2 regions of the Sinorhizobium sp. CB7 genome follow, and region 1 is predicted to be linked to the other one. Evidence: predicted binding sites of a transcription regulator. Region 1 holds the regulator's gene; the other holds the start of a gene.
What was found. The regulator PhoB, encoded in region 1, activates phosphate uptake and scavenging genes when phosphate is short. The targets are predictions, from matches to a motif close to TGTCATNNANCTGTCAT.
Positions count from the first base shown of each region.

Region 2: AAE029_RS12935 (DUF2278 family protein) is a predicted target of PhoB. The motif match lies at 3,223-3,239, and genes of this name have one in related genera.

Region 1 covers NZ_JAULLL010000007.1:285,774-291,116, reverse strand. The annotation lists gene AAE029_RS15690 (aspartate aminotransferase family protein) at 1-857, opposite strand, end outside; gene AAE029_RS15685 (GcrA family cell cycle regulator) at 1,281-1,811, shown strand; gene phoB (phosphate regulon transcriptional regulator PhoB) at 1,941-2,624, opposite strand; gene phoU (phosphate signaling complex protein PhoU) at 2,657-3,370, opposite strand; gene pstB (phosphate ABC transporter ATP-binding protein PstB) at 3,412-4,227, opposite strand; gene pstA (phosphate ABC transporter permease PstA) at 4,242-5,343, opposite strand, start outside.
Region 2 covers NZ_JAULLL010000006.1:77,013-82,355, forward strand. The annotation lists partial or broken gene AAE029_RS12925 (aspartate-semialdehyde dehydrogenase) at 1-509, opposite strand, end outside; gene AAE029_RS12930 (lytic transglycosylase domain-containing protein) at 992-1,906, shown strand; gene AAE029_RS12935 (DUF2278 family protein) at 1,986-3,035, opposite strand; gene AAE029_RS12940 (GNAT family N-acetyltransferase) at 3,448-3,960, shown strand; gene AAE029_RS12945 (DUF2946 family protein) at 4,060-4,464, shown strand; gene AAE029_RS12950 (PepSY-associated TM helix domain-containing protein) at 4,531-5,343, shown strand, end outside.

The sequences.
Region 1 (5,343 bases):
TTGCCAACCGCCATTGCAAGCGGATTGCCGCCATAGGTGGAGCCATGAGTGCCCGCCTTCATGCCGGACGCTGCCTCTGCCGTCGCCAGACAGGCACCGAGCGGAAAACCGCCGCCGATACCTTTGGCGACTGCCATGATGTCAGGTGTAACGCCGGACCATTCATAGGCGAAGAGCTTGCCGGTACGGCCGACGCCGGTCTGTACTTCATCCAGGACCAGAAGAAGCCCACGCTCGTCGCAAAGAGTGCGAAGTGCGCGCATGAACTCCATCGTTGCCGGACGAATGCCGCCTTCGCCCTGAACAGGCTCTATCAGGATAGCGGCCGTTGCATCAGTGATGGCGGCACGCACCGCGTCGATATCACCGAAGGGTACCTGATCGAAACCAGGAGCCTTGGGTCCGAAGCCTTCCAGATACTTTTCCTGTCCGCCGGCCGCGATGGTCGCGAGCGTGCGTCCGTGGAAGGCTCCTTCGAACGTGATGATGTGGAACCTTTCAGGATGGCCCCTGGAATATTGGTACCGGCGTGCAGTCTTGATCGCGCATTCCAGGGCTTCCGCGCCGGAATTCGTGAAAAAGACCTTGTCCGCGAAGGTCGCCGCGGTCAGGCGTGCGGCGAGCTTTTCCTGGCCCGGGACCTCATAGAGGTTGGAGAGGTGCCAGACCTTGTCGGCCTGCGCCTTGAGGGCTTCAACAAGATGCGGATGCCCGTGTCCAAGAGAAGTGACTGCGACACCGCCCCCAAAATCGAGATAGCGCTCGCCGTTCTCGGTGATCAGCCACACTCCCTCCCCTCGCTCGAACCGCAACGGAGCACGAGAATAGGTATCATAGAGCGGCGCGGCTTGAGCCATGGCGCATATCTCCTCGATCAGAGCTATATGGAGCGACCGGATTCACTATTCGACGCAGATCCGGAAAATCAAAATGCCGCCTTTCGGCGGCGTTGGCACTATTCCCTTTTCGCACTGCGATGTCAACAAAACAGAGAGCTGCGCAGTTGCGGTACGGAGCCGTCTCACTTCATCACGTGTTCAACAACTTATATTGCAGAAATGACACGTCAGGACAGCAAGTTGGGGAAAACTCCGAAATCGATTCATCGAGATTCTGGCGACTCTTGTCACGGAGTCAGCCTCACACTAGGTTAAAGTTCAATTACTAGACTGCATGCGGCGGAACTAGTCACCAAAATTTCAGGCGTTTTTTGCTTCGGAGGCGTCCGGGGCAAGGGTGAGGGATTCTGCCATCACCAACGCGACAGGCGGAGACAGGGCATGAACTGGACAGACGAGCGGGTGGAAAAACTCAAGAAACTGTGGTCGGAGGGACTAAGCGCCAGCCAGATCGCGGCGCAACTCGGCGGCGTAAGCCGAAACGCCGTCATTGGCAAGGTGCATCGCCTGAGCCTGCCTGGCCGCGCCAAAGCGGGTGGCACCACATCGGCGACCCGGGCACCGAAGCGCAATACATCCGCTCCCCGCGCGCCGAACTACGCCTCTCGCCTCACCACGCGAACGATCACCAGAGCCGCCGGCGCGACGCTCCTCAAGGAAGAGATCGAGTTCGATGCCGTCGAGGAAATCGAATTCCGGCCGGCCGCCAACGTGGTCGTGCCGATCTCGCGCCGCCTTGGACTCACGGAGCTCACCGAACGCACCTGCAAATGGCCGGTCGGCGATCCGCTGAAGGAAGATTTTCACTTCTGCGGCTGCGAATCCCCCGATTCCTCGCCCTATTGCGGCTATCACCAGCGCCTGGCCTATCAGCCTATCGCTGAGCGCCGCCGGACGCCGCGGATCAACTAGTCGACTAAGCCTTGCACCAGCGCATGATCCCGAGGTTATGCGCGGTTTGCACTCCTGCTTTGTCCCACAAAAAAGCCAAAACGGGCCGCTAGGGCCCGTTTTCAGCATCTGGAGTAGGTTTTAGTCGGCTCAGGCTTCCATCGAATAGCCGGCGCCGCGAACGGTGCGGATTACATCCTGCATGTTCGAAAAATTGAGTGCCTTGCGCAAGCGGCCGACATGCACGTCCACGGTGCGTTCATCAACATAGATATCATGCCCCCAGACGCCGTCGAGAAGCTGCGAGCGGGAGAAGACGCGGCCGGGGGACGACATCAGGAATTCGAGAAGGCGGAACTCGGTGGGACCGAGGCGCACCTCCCGGCTCTTGCGATGTACGCGATGGGTTTCACGGTCAAGTTCGATATCGCCGCATTTGAGCACACTGGACAGCACCTCCGGCCGGGCCCGGCGAAGCATCGCCTTCACCCGCGCCATCAGCTCCGGCGTGGAAAACGGCTTGACGACGTAGTCGTCCGCGCCGGTGGAAAGGCCGCGCACCCGTTCGCTTTCCTCGCCGCGGGCCGTCAGCATGATGATCGGCAGACGTTCCGTCTCGGGCCGCATGCGCAGGCGGCGGCACAGTTCGATGCCGGATACGCCGGGAAGCATCCAATCGAGGATGAGGAGGTCGGGAATGCGCTCCTGAAGGCGAATTTCCGCCTCATCGCCCCTGAGGATGGTGTCGACCTCGAAGCCTTCGGCCTCGAGGTTATATCGCAACAGCACACTCAGGGCTTCTTCGTCTTCTACGACAGCAACTTTCGGGATCATATGGTCGCGTCTCCTTCACAGGCCCGGAACGATTATTCCGTAACCGCACCGACGGTGTTCGCGGTGTCGTCCTTGGGACGCTCGCCCTCCGGCTGCGCGCCGGTCGCCATGTAGTAGATCGTCTCGGCGATATTGGTCGCATGGTCGCCGATGCGCTCAATGTTCTTGGCGCAGAACAGGAGATGCGTGCACGAGGTGATGTTGCGCGGATCCTCCATCATATAAGTGAGGAGCTCGCGAAACAGGGACGTGTACATCGCATCGATTTCCTCGTCGCGCTCGCGGATCGACTTGGCCTTGTCGGCGGAACGCGTCGTATAGACATCGAGCACTTCCTTGAGCTGCCCGAGCGCCAGCTCGGAGAGGTGCTCCAGGCCACGGGCAAGCCGGCGCGGAACGCCGGTGCCCTGAACCGCGATGACGCGCTTTGCCGTGTTCTTGCCGAGATCTCCGACACGCTCCAGATCGGCGGCGATACGGATCGAACCCATGATCTCGCGAAGGTCGGTCGCCACTGGCTGACGACGGGCGATCGTTACGATCGCCTTATCACCGATTTCGCGCTCCGCGTGATCGAGTATGACATCGTCGGAGATGACCTTCTGGGCGAGCGCCGCATCGCCATGGACCAGCGCACGCACCGAATCGCTGACCATCTGTTCTGCCAATCCCCCCATTTCCGAGATGCGGCGGGAAAGGAACTTCAGATCGTCATCGTAGGCAGAAAGTATGTGAGTCGATACCATTATGGTGTCCTCGAATTTGAACGATTTTGGCGCTTCGCGGGTTAGCCGAAGCGGCCCATGATGTAGTCCTGGGTGCGCGAGTCGTCAGGATTGGTGAACATCTTGTCGGTGTCGTTCTCCTCGACCAGATTGCCAAGATGGAACATCGCCGTACGCTGGGAGACACGTGCCGCCTGTTGCATCGAGTGAGTCACGATGACAATGGTGAAGTTCTCCCGCAGTTCGTGGATGAGCTCTTCCACCTTGGCGGTTGCGATCGGATCGAGAGCCGAGCAAGGCTCGTCCATCAGAATCACTTCCGGGCTGACCGCAACCGCGCGCGCGATGCAGAGGCGCTGCTGCTGACCGCCGGAAAGACCGGTACCCGCTTCGTGGAGGCGATCTTTCACCTCGTTCCAAAGGCCGGCCCTTTGCAGGCTCGTTTCAACGACCTGGTCCATGTCGGCCTTCGACTTGGTCAGGCCATGGATGCGCGGACCGTAGGAAACGTTCTCATAGATCGACTTCGGGAACGGGTTCGGCTTCTGGAAAACCATGCCGACACGCGCACGAAGCTCGACCACGTCGATCGCCGGATCATAGATATCCTCGCTGTCCAGCGTGATCTTGCCGGTGACCCGGCAATTTTCGATCGTATCGTTCATCCGGTTCAGCGTGCGCAGGAAGGTCGACTTCCCGCAACCGGACGGGCCGATCAGAGCCGTTACCGTATTTTCGCGAATGTTGAGGTTGACGTCGAAAAGTGCGCGCTTTTCGCCATAGTAAACCGATACGTCTTGGCCGATCATCTTGTAGGGAGTGGCACTCATCTTCTGATCCAGGGTTTTTTCCACTGCAGCTTCTGACAACATGTTCATATGATCTACTCCTTTTACCAGCGACGCTCGAAGCGACGCCGCAAGAGAATGGCTCCGATATTCATGGCAATGAGGAACAGGAGCAAGACGATGATCGCCCCCGAAGTCCGCTCAACGAAGGCGCGCTCCGCCTCGTTCGCCCACATGTAGATCTGCACCGGAAGCGCGGTGGAAGGCTCAAGCGGTGTCGCCGGATAGTTGGCGACGAAGGCGACCATGCCGATCAGCAGAAGCGGCGCCGTCTCACCAAGGGCGTGGGCGAGGCCGATAATCGTGCCGGTCAGAATGCCGGGCATTGCGAGCGGCAGGACATGATGGAACACCATCTGCATCTTGGAGGCGCCGAGCCCGAGCGCCGCGCTGCGGATCGATGGCGGCACCGCGCGCAAGGCGGCACGGGTCGCGATGATGATCGTCGGCAGCGTCATGAGGGTCAGCACGAGGCCGCCGACAAGAGCGGCCGAACGCGGCAGACCAGCGAAGTTGATGAACACCGCGAGACCGAGAAGGCCGTAAACGATCGAGGGTACGGCCGCGAGGTTGTTGATATTGACCTCGATCAGATCGGTCAGCTTGTTCTTCGGCGCGAATTCCTCGAGATAGATCGAGGCGGCAACGCCGATCGGCAGGGAGAGGACAAGCACGATCAACATCAGGTAGAACGAGCCGATCAGGGCGACACCCAGGCCTGCGGCCTCGGGGCGGCTGGAATTGCCTGCGGTGAACAGACCGGTGTTGAACTGCTTGTGGAGCGCACCGCTCTCTTTGAGCTGGTTCATCCAGCCGACCTGCTTGTCGGAAACCTTACGGTCCTTCTCGGGAACAGTCAGGTCGATCTGCCCCTTGTTGGCCGAGTCGATATTGGCATCGGCCAGAAGCGTCACATTGACCGTCCTGCCGATAAGCGAAGGATCGGCGACGACCATGTTGCGCAGCTGGATCGGCGCACCCTTCGAAATCATGTTCGAGGCTTCGCGCACCTCGGCACGGTTCGAAGGATCGATCCCCAGCGCCTTGACAATCGCGTCGCGGATCACCGTCGGATAATTGGCGGCAACCAGGACCGACGGATCGGTTGCGCGCTTGTTGCCGGGGTCGATGGTCTTTTCGGTGAAT
Region 2 (5,343 bases), on a different contig from region 1:
TGCAATGTGAGGCGGCGGATCGGATGCGCGCGGTGGAGCGGCGCCAGCGCAACAGTCGCGATCGCGGCCACGCAATTGGGATTGGCGATGACGCCGCGATGCTTCGCCAGCGTACCCGCATTGACCTCCGGCACCACGAGCGGTACCGCCGGATCCATGCGGAAGGCGGAAGAATTGTCCACCACGACGGCGCCGGCCGCGAGCGCCGCTGCGGCGTAACGCTTAGAAATGCCGCTGCCAGCCGAAAACAGCGCGATGTCGACACCCGCAAAGCTTGCTTCGGTCAGCTCTTCGACGAGGATGCTTCGCTCTTTGAAAGAAAGGCTCTCGCCGGCGGAGCGCGCCGAAGCAAGGAGCCGCAGCCCACCGAGCGGAAAGCTACGCGCCTCCAGGCAACGCAGAAGTTCGATGCCGACGGCGCCGGTGGCGCCGACAATGGCAACGACGGGGGCCGAATTGTCGACCCGGTATTGAAGAGATGCGGCGGGATCTTCGATTGTGGTCGTCATGATGTCTCTCATCCATTGGTGTGAGAGAGACGGGACCAATCCTGGATGCGCCCCGTTCGTCTCGGGCGGGGCTTCGGGTTTATGCTGCGGCGATCACCACAAACGCACCGAAGAAGGCCCCGCCGAAGCGGTCGTTTTCGTCGTGCATTTGCTGGTCATCGTTGCGAACATGGCTTCATCCTTACCAGCAGCACCGGCCGGCGGCAATGACGATTGCCGCCGGATTGCTCACATCTTCATGACTGCGGGCCATAACCGGTTGCGCCGAGTTCAAAGTACAAGCCTTTGATTAAATTTACCTTTTTCATTTCGAAAACCTTGCTTGCAGATACCGCTGACTCGATCCTGCCTTTCTACCCCCTTGCCTCAGCACCGGGATTGTGCCGGTATTGGCCGGGTTGGCAGCGTAACGATCGGGCGATTTCGAACGGGCTCAGCGGGAGATGATACGCGGCAGAGAGCGATCCGGCGTCCATAAAGCCATGGTGAGGGCCGCAATCCTCCTCGGCCTCTTCCTTTCGCTCGTTTTCCCGGCAAGATCCCAGCCCGAAACAAACGCCGCCTCACCGGTCTGTCTTTCCTCCGGGCCGACGGCGACCGGATCGGGTGAGACACTCTGCATCCGCAAGGAGAGTTACAACCGCGATCTTTGCGTCGCGATCGACCATTTTGCCCATGCCCATGATCTGCCGCCGGACTATTTCGCTCGGCTGATCTGGCGCGAAAGCACCTTCCGTCTCGATGCGCTGAGCCCCAAGGGCGCGGAGGGTATAGCGCAGTTCATGCCGGCGACGGCGAAACTGCGTGGGCTTGCAAACAGTTACGACGCGCTGCAGGCCCTGCAGAAATCGGCCGAGTATCTCGATGAGCTGCGCGACCGTTTCGGCAACCTGGGATTGGCCGCGGCCGCCTATAATGCCGGCGAAAATGGGCTGGCGATCTTTCTGGACTCCGGCCGCCTGCCCTACGAGACGCGCAGCTATGTGGTCGCCATCACGGGCCATACGGTCGAGGACTGGAAAGACAATCCTCCGGACGTCGCAGCGGCCAAGCTCGACGAGAAAAAGTCCTTTCTGGATGGCTGCATCGCTCTTGCTGAAAGCCGTCGGCTGCGTGAGCCCATCTGGCAGCCGGAGGGTGTCTGGGCGCCCTGGGGAGCCCAGATCGCGGCACATTTCCAGGTCGCCGTGGCGCGCCGCCTCTTCATCGAGGCCATGCGCAAGCTACCCTCGCCGCTCAATACCGAGCAGCCGCTGATCCAGCGCCAGCGCGACCGTAGCTTCGGTTTCCGCCCGCGCTACACGGCCCGCATTTCGAGGCAAACGCGCGCGGAGGCGGATGATGTCTGCGACGAGGTCCGCAAATATGGCGGCGCGTGCACCGTGTTCAAGAATTGAGCAGCCCGTTACGATGCCGCCAGATGGAAGAGGCCCGTTCAAGTGAGAAGATCAACCGGCTGACAGGTATCTTTTCGAATCACGACTGGAACGGGATCGTCCGGCCCGGCTGGCGCGCCTGGTCCTTGGTGTAGGAGACGCCGTGCACCTTGAGGCCCTGCGCGTTCAGAAGCGTGATGATGCCGCCCTTGTTGGAGAGCGCGACAGGGCTCTTCATCTCGAAGACCGCGGCCGCACCCGCGGCGATTGAACCGGAAAGCGCCATCGCGTTCTTCTGCTTGTCCTTGATCTGCCAGCCGGTAAGCTCAACGGGCACGTCAGCGGTGTTGAGCAGCGTGACCGTCTCGCGCTCCGGCGTTTTGACGTCGTTGACATAGGCCGCGATGATGCGGACGAGCCCGTCCGGCACATCGAATGTCGGGATGCGATCGCGATCGACGGGCGTATGCGGCCGGCTTGGATGCTCGCGGTCCAGCGGCAAGATGAGCGAGCCGTCGCCGTCGTCGGAATGCCAGGCCTGCGTCTGGAATTTCAGGAAGATCCCGACCCACTGCCTCTCGCGCGGGAATTCCAGGATCAGCCCGCCATCCTGCCACGGCCCGTTCTCGGATGCGAACCTGCCAGGCGGATTGCCCTGATTGAAATGGATGTCGTGGATGCCGCGGCCGGGCTTGAAGCCGAAATATTTGTCGGCCTTGTCGTTCTCCGGTCCCCAGGTCTCGCCAAAGGCGTAGATCATCGCTTCCTCGTCCGACATGGCGCGCTGGGCATAGGCGTCGATCTTTTCGTTCAGATCGTTATCAGGCCCCGCCGCCGACAGCGGCAGTGGCTGCAGCTCCCAAGGCTGCATGAGATTGCCGCGAATGAAATCGAGCGCCACGCCGCCGGGCTTGCTCGGGGTTCTGTGAAGCCCCTCCGGGAGTTCCGCGAGAAGATCGGTCACCGGATGCTCGAAGTGCGCGCGCACCAGATATTCGACCTCGCTGCCCTCCTGGGAGCGCACATTGATGGCAATGCGATGCAGCGTTCCATTTTCCGAAACGAGCACCTGATAATGCGGGCTCGCGCCAGTGGCCAGTCGGTTGTTGATCGGTCTTCCCTTGAGAACGGCGTAGTTGTTGAGCGGCATGACATCCTCCATGTCGATCGTGTTGGCTCGTGTCTTTGGCGGGACCGTCGGCAGAATTCAATGCGATTTCGGGGCGTCGCGTTCGAGAACGCGCAAGGGACGCCTATTGCTAAAATGAACGATCATCCTATGCGAACGAGGCACAGATCTTCGACAGCACTATCGCCATCGATCGTGTCGCATTTGAATGACACTTCTGCGACAGCTGGCGGCCTCTCAAACGTCTTGATATGCCAGAAGGTCCACAAAAGCGTCCGGCGACATTTTCGCCGAATCCGATAGCTGCGGGGCGAAATTCGGGTGCGGCGCGGCTCCTCATCCGACCTGTTGCCCATCCACGCAAGCAATCGGTCGTACTTCAACCGTCCATGATAAGCCTATGATCAGTCATGCGAAAAAGGACGCTAGCGTGTTGTCGATCATCATTCGCACGGAGCAGAAAGCCGATTTTACGGCAGTCGATAGGCTGATCGGCGCGGCCTTCGCCGGCAAGCCGTACAGCAGTGGCACCGAGGGCCTGATTGCGCAGGCTCTCCGCGCAAGCGGTGACCTTACCCTCTCGCTTATCGCAGAACGCCAGGGCGAGATCGTGGGGCAGATCATGTTCTCGCCCGTCATCATCAACGAGGCGCCGTCCTCCTGGCACTGCCTGGGCCCGGTCGCCGTTTCTCCGCAATGTCAGAAGGAAGGCATCGGCTCTCGCCTGATCGAGGAAGGTCTTGCCCGATTGCGGGCGACCGGTTCGCACGGATGCGTCCTGGTCGGCGACCCCGGCTATTATTCGCGTTTCGGGTTCCGACCGGTGCTGGCGCTTTCCGCCCGCGACGTTCCGGCCGAATATTTCCAGGTCCTGCCGTTCGAGACCGATGTGCCGGTCGGCACCCTCGATTTTCACCCGGCCTTCGAGACGTCGTCGGCTGACTGATCCAGCGATGCTTTCCATGGGCCGTCGTCGCTCTGAAGCCCACCTTGTGGACGCTTCTGCCGCAGTGACATCATGGCGGGATTGTGTCATGAGCGGCTCATGAAGATCATGCGGCTCCTGTTACGGGATAGGGTATCAGCCGGCGCCATCGCGGTGCTGGTCGCTTATCTGTTGCTGCTGCAGGGTGCCCTCTCCGGCATGGCCCAAGCGACCGTGGCGGCATCCGCGGTCGATTCCCTGCATGTCCTCTGCTCTTCTTCGGGAATCGCCGCCGATCCGGCGAATAATGACGGTGCGCCTGCCAAAAAGGCGCTCGATTGTCCTTGCGGCACGCTCTGCCGGTTGGCCTCGACCGCCATGCCGGCAATTCTCGACGGGCAGACCGGTGTCATTCCCATCGCGACGCCTGTCGCGCTCGACGTTCACTTTCCAGCCAACAATGTTTTCCTACCTGCCTTGCGGGGCCTGATCGGAGAGCCTCGAGCTCCCCCCGTCTCCATCTGACGCCACTTTCCGATCGCCGACGCGCGGCGCGCGCCTCGGCCAGGTTTTCATATTTTGGAGATATTCATGTCCGATCTTTCGATGGGACGGGAAGGCAGCGGCACTGCCGTGCGATCCCCGTTCGACCTTTATCGCGTCGTTTGGCGCTGGCATTTTTATGCGGGGCTACTGGTCCTGCCCTTCATGATCAGTCTCGCCGTCACCGGGGCACTCTATCTTTTCAAGGATGAGATCGACGCAATCGTTCATTCCGACCTGAAGCGCGTCGCCGTCCAGGAGAACGTCGTGATGGCCACCCCATCGGCCATGGTTGCCGCAGCCCTTGCGGAGCATCCGGGGACAGCCATCAAATTTACCGATCCGGACTCCCCCTCGGCATCGGCCGAGGTCACGGTCAATACGGAAAGTCAGGGCAAGCTTGCGGTCTATGTGGACCCCTACTCCGGCCGGGTGCTCGGGACCCTGCCCGACCGCGGCACGGTCATGTGGACAATCCGCTATCTGCACAGCCTGAAATATTTCGGCCCATTCACCCGCGCCTTGATCGAGACTGCCGCCGGCTGGTCCATTCTCCTCGTCGGCACGGGCATCTATCTCTGGTGGCCGCGCCGGCAGACCGGTGGTGTCCTCAGCATTCGTGGAACGCCGAAGCGTCGTGTCTTCTGGCGGGATACGCATGCGGTCACGGGCATCTTCGTCGGGTTCTTCATCGTCTTCCTGGCGATATCAGGCATGCCATGGTCGGGCGTGTGGGGCGCCAAGATCAACGAATGGGCCAACGGCAGCAATTTCGGCTATCCGGCGGGGGTGCGGGTCGCCGTGCCGATGTCCGACGAGCATCTCGACCACGTTGCCAAGACGTCATGGTCGCTCGAACAG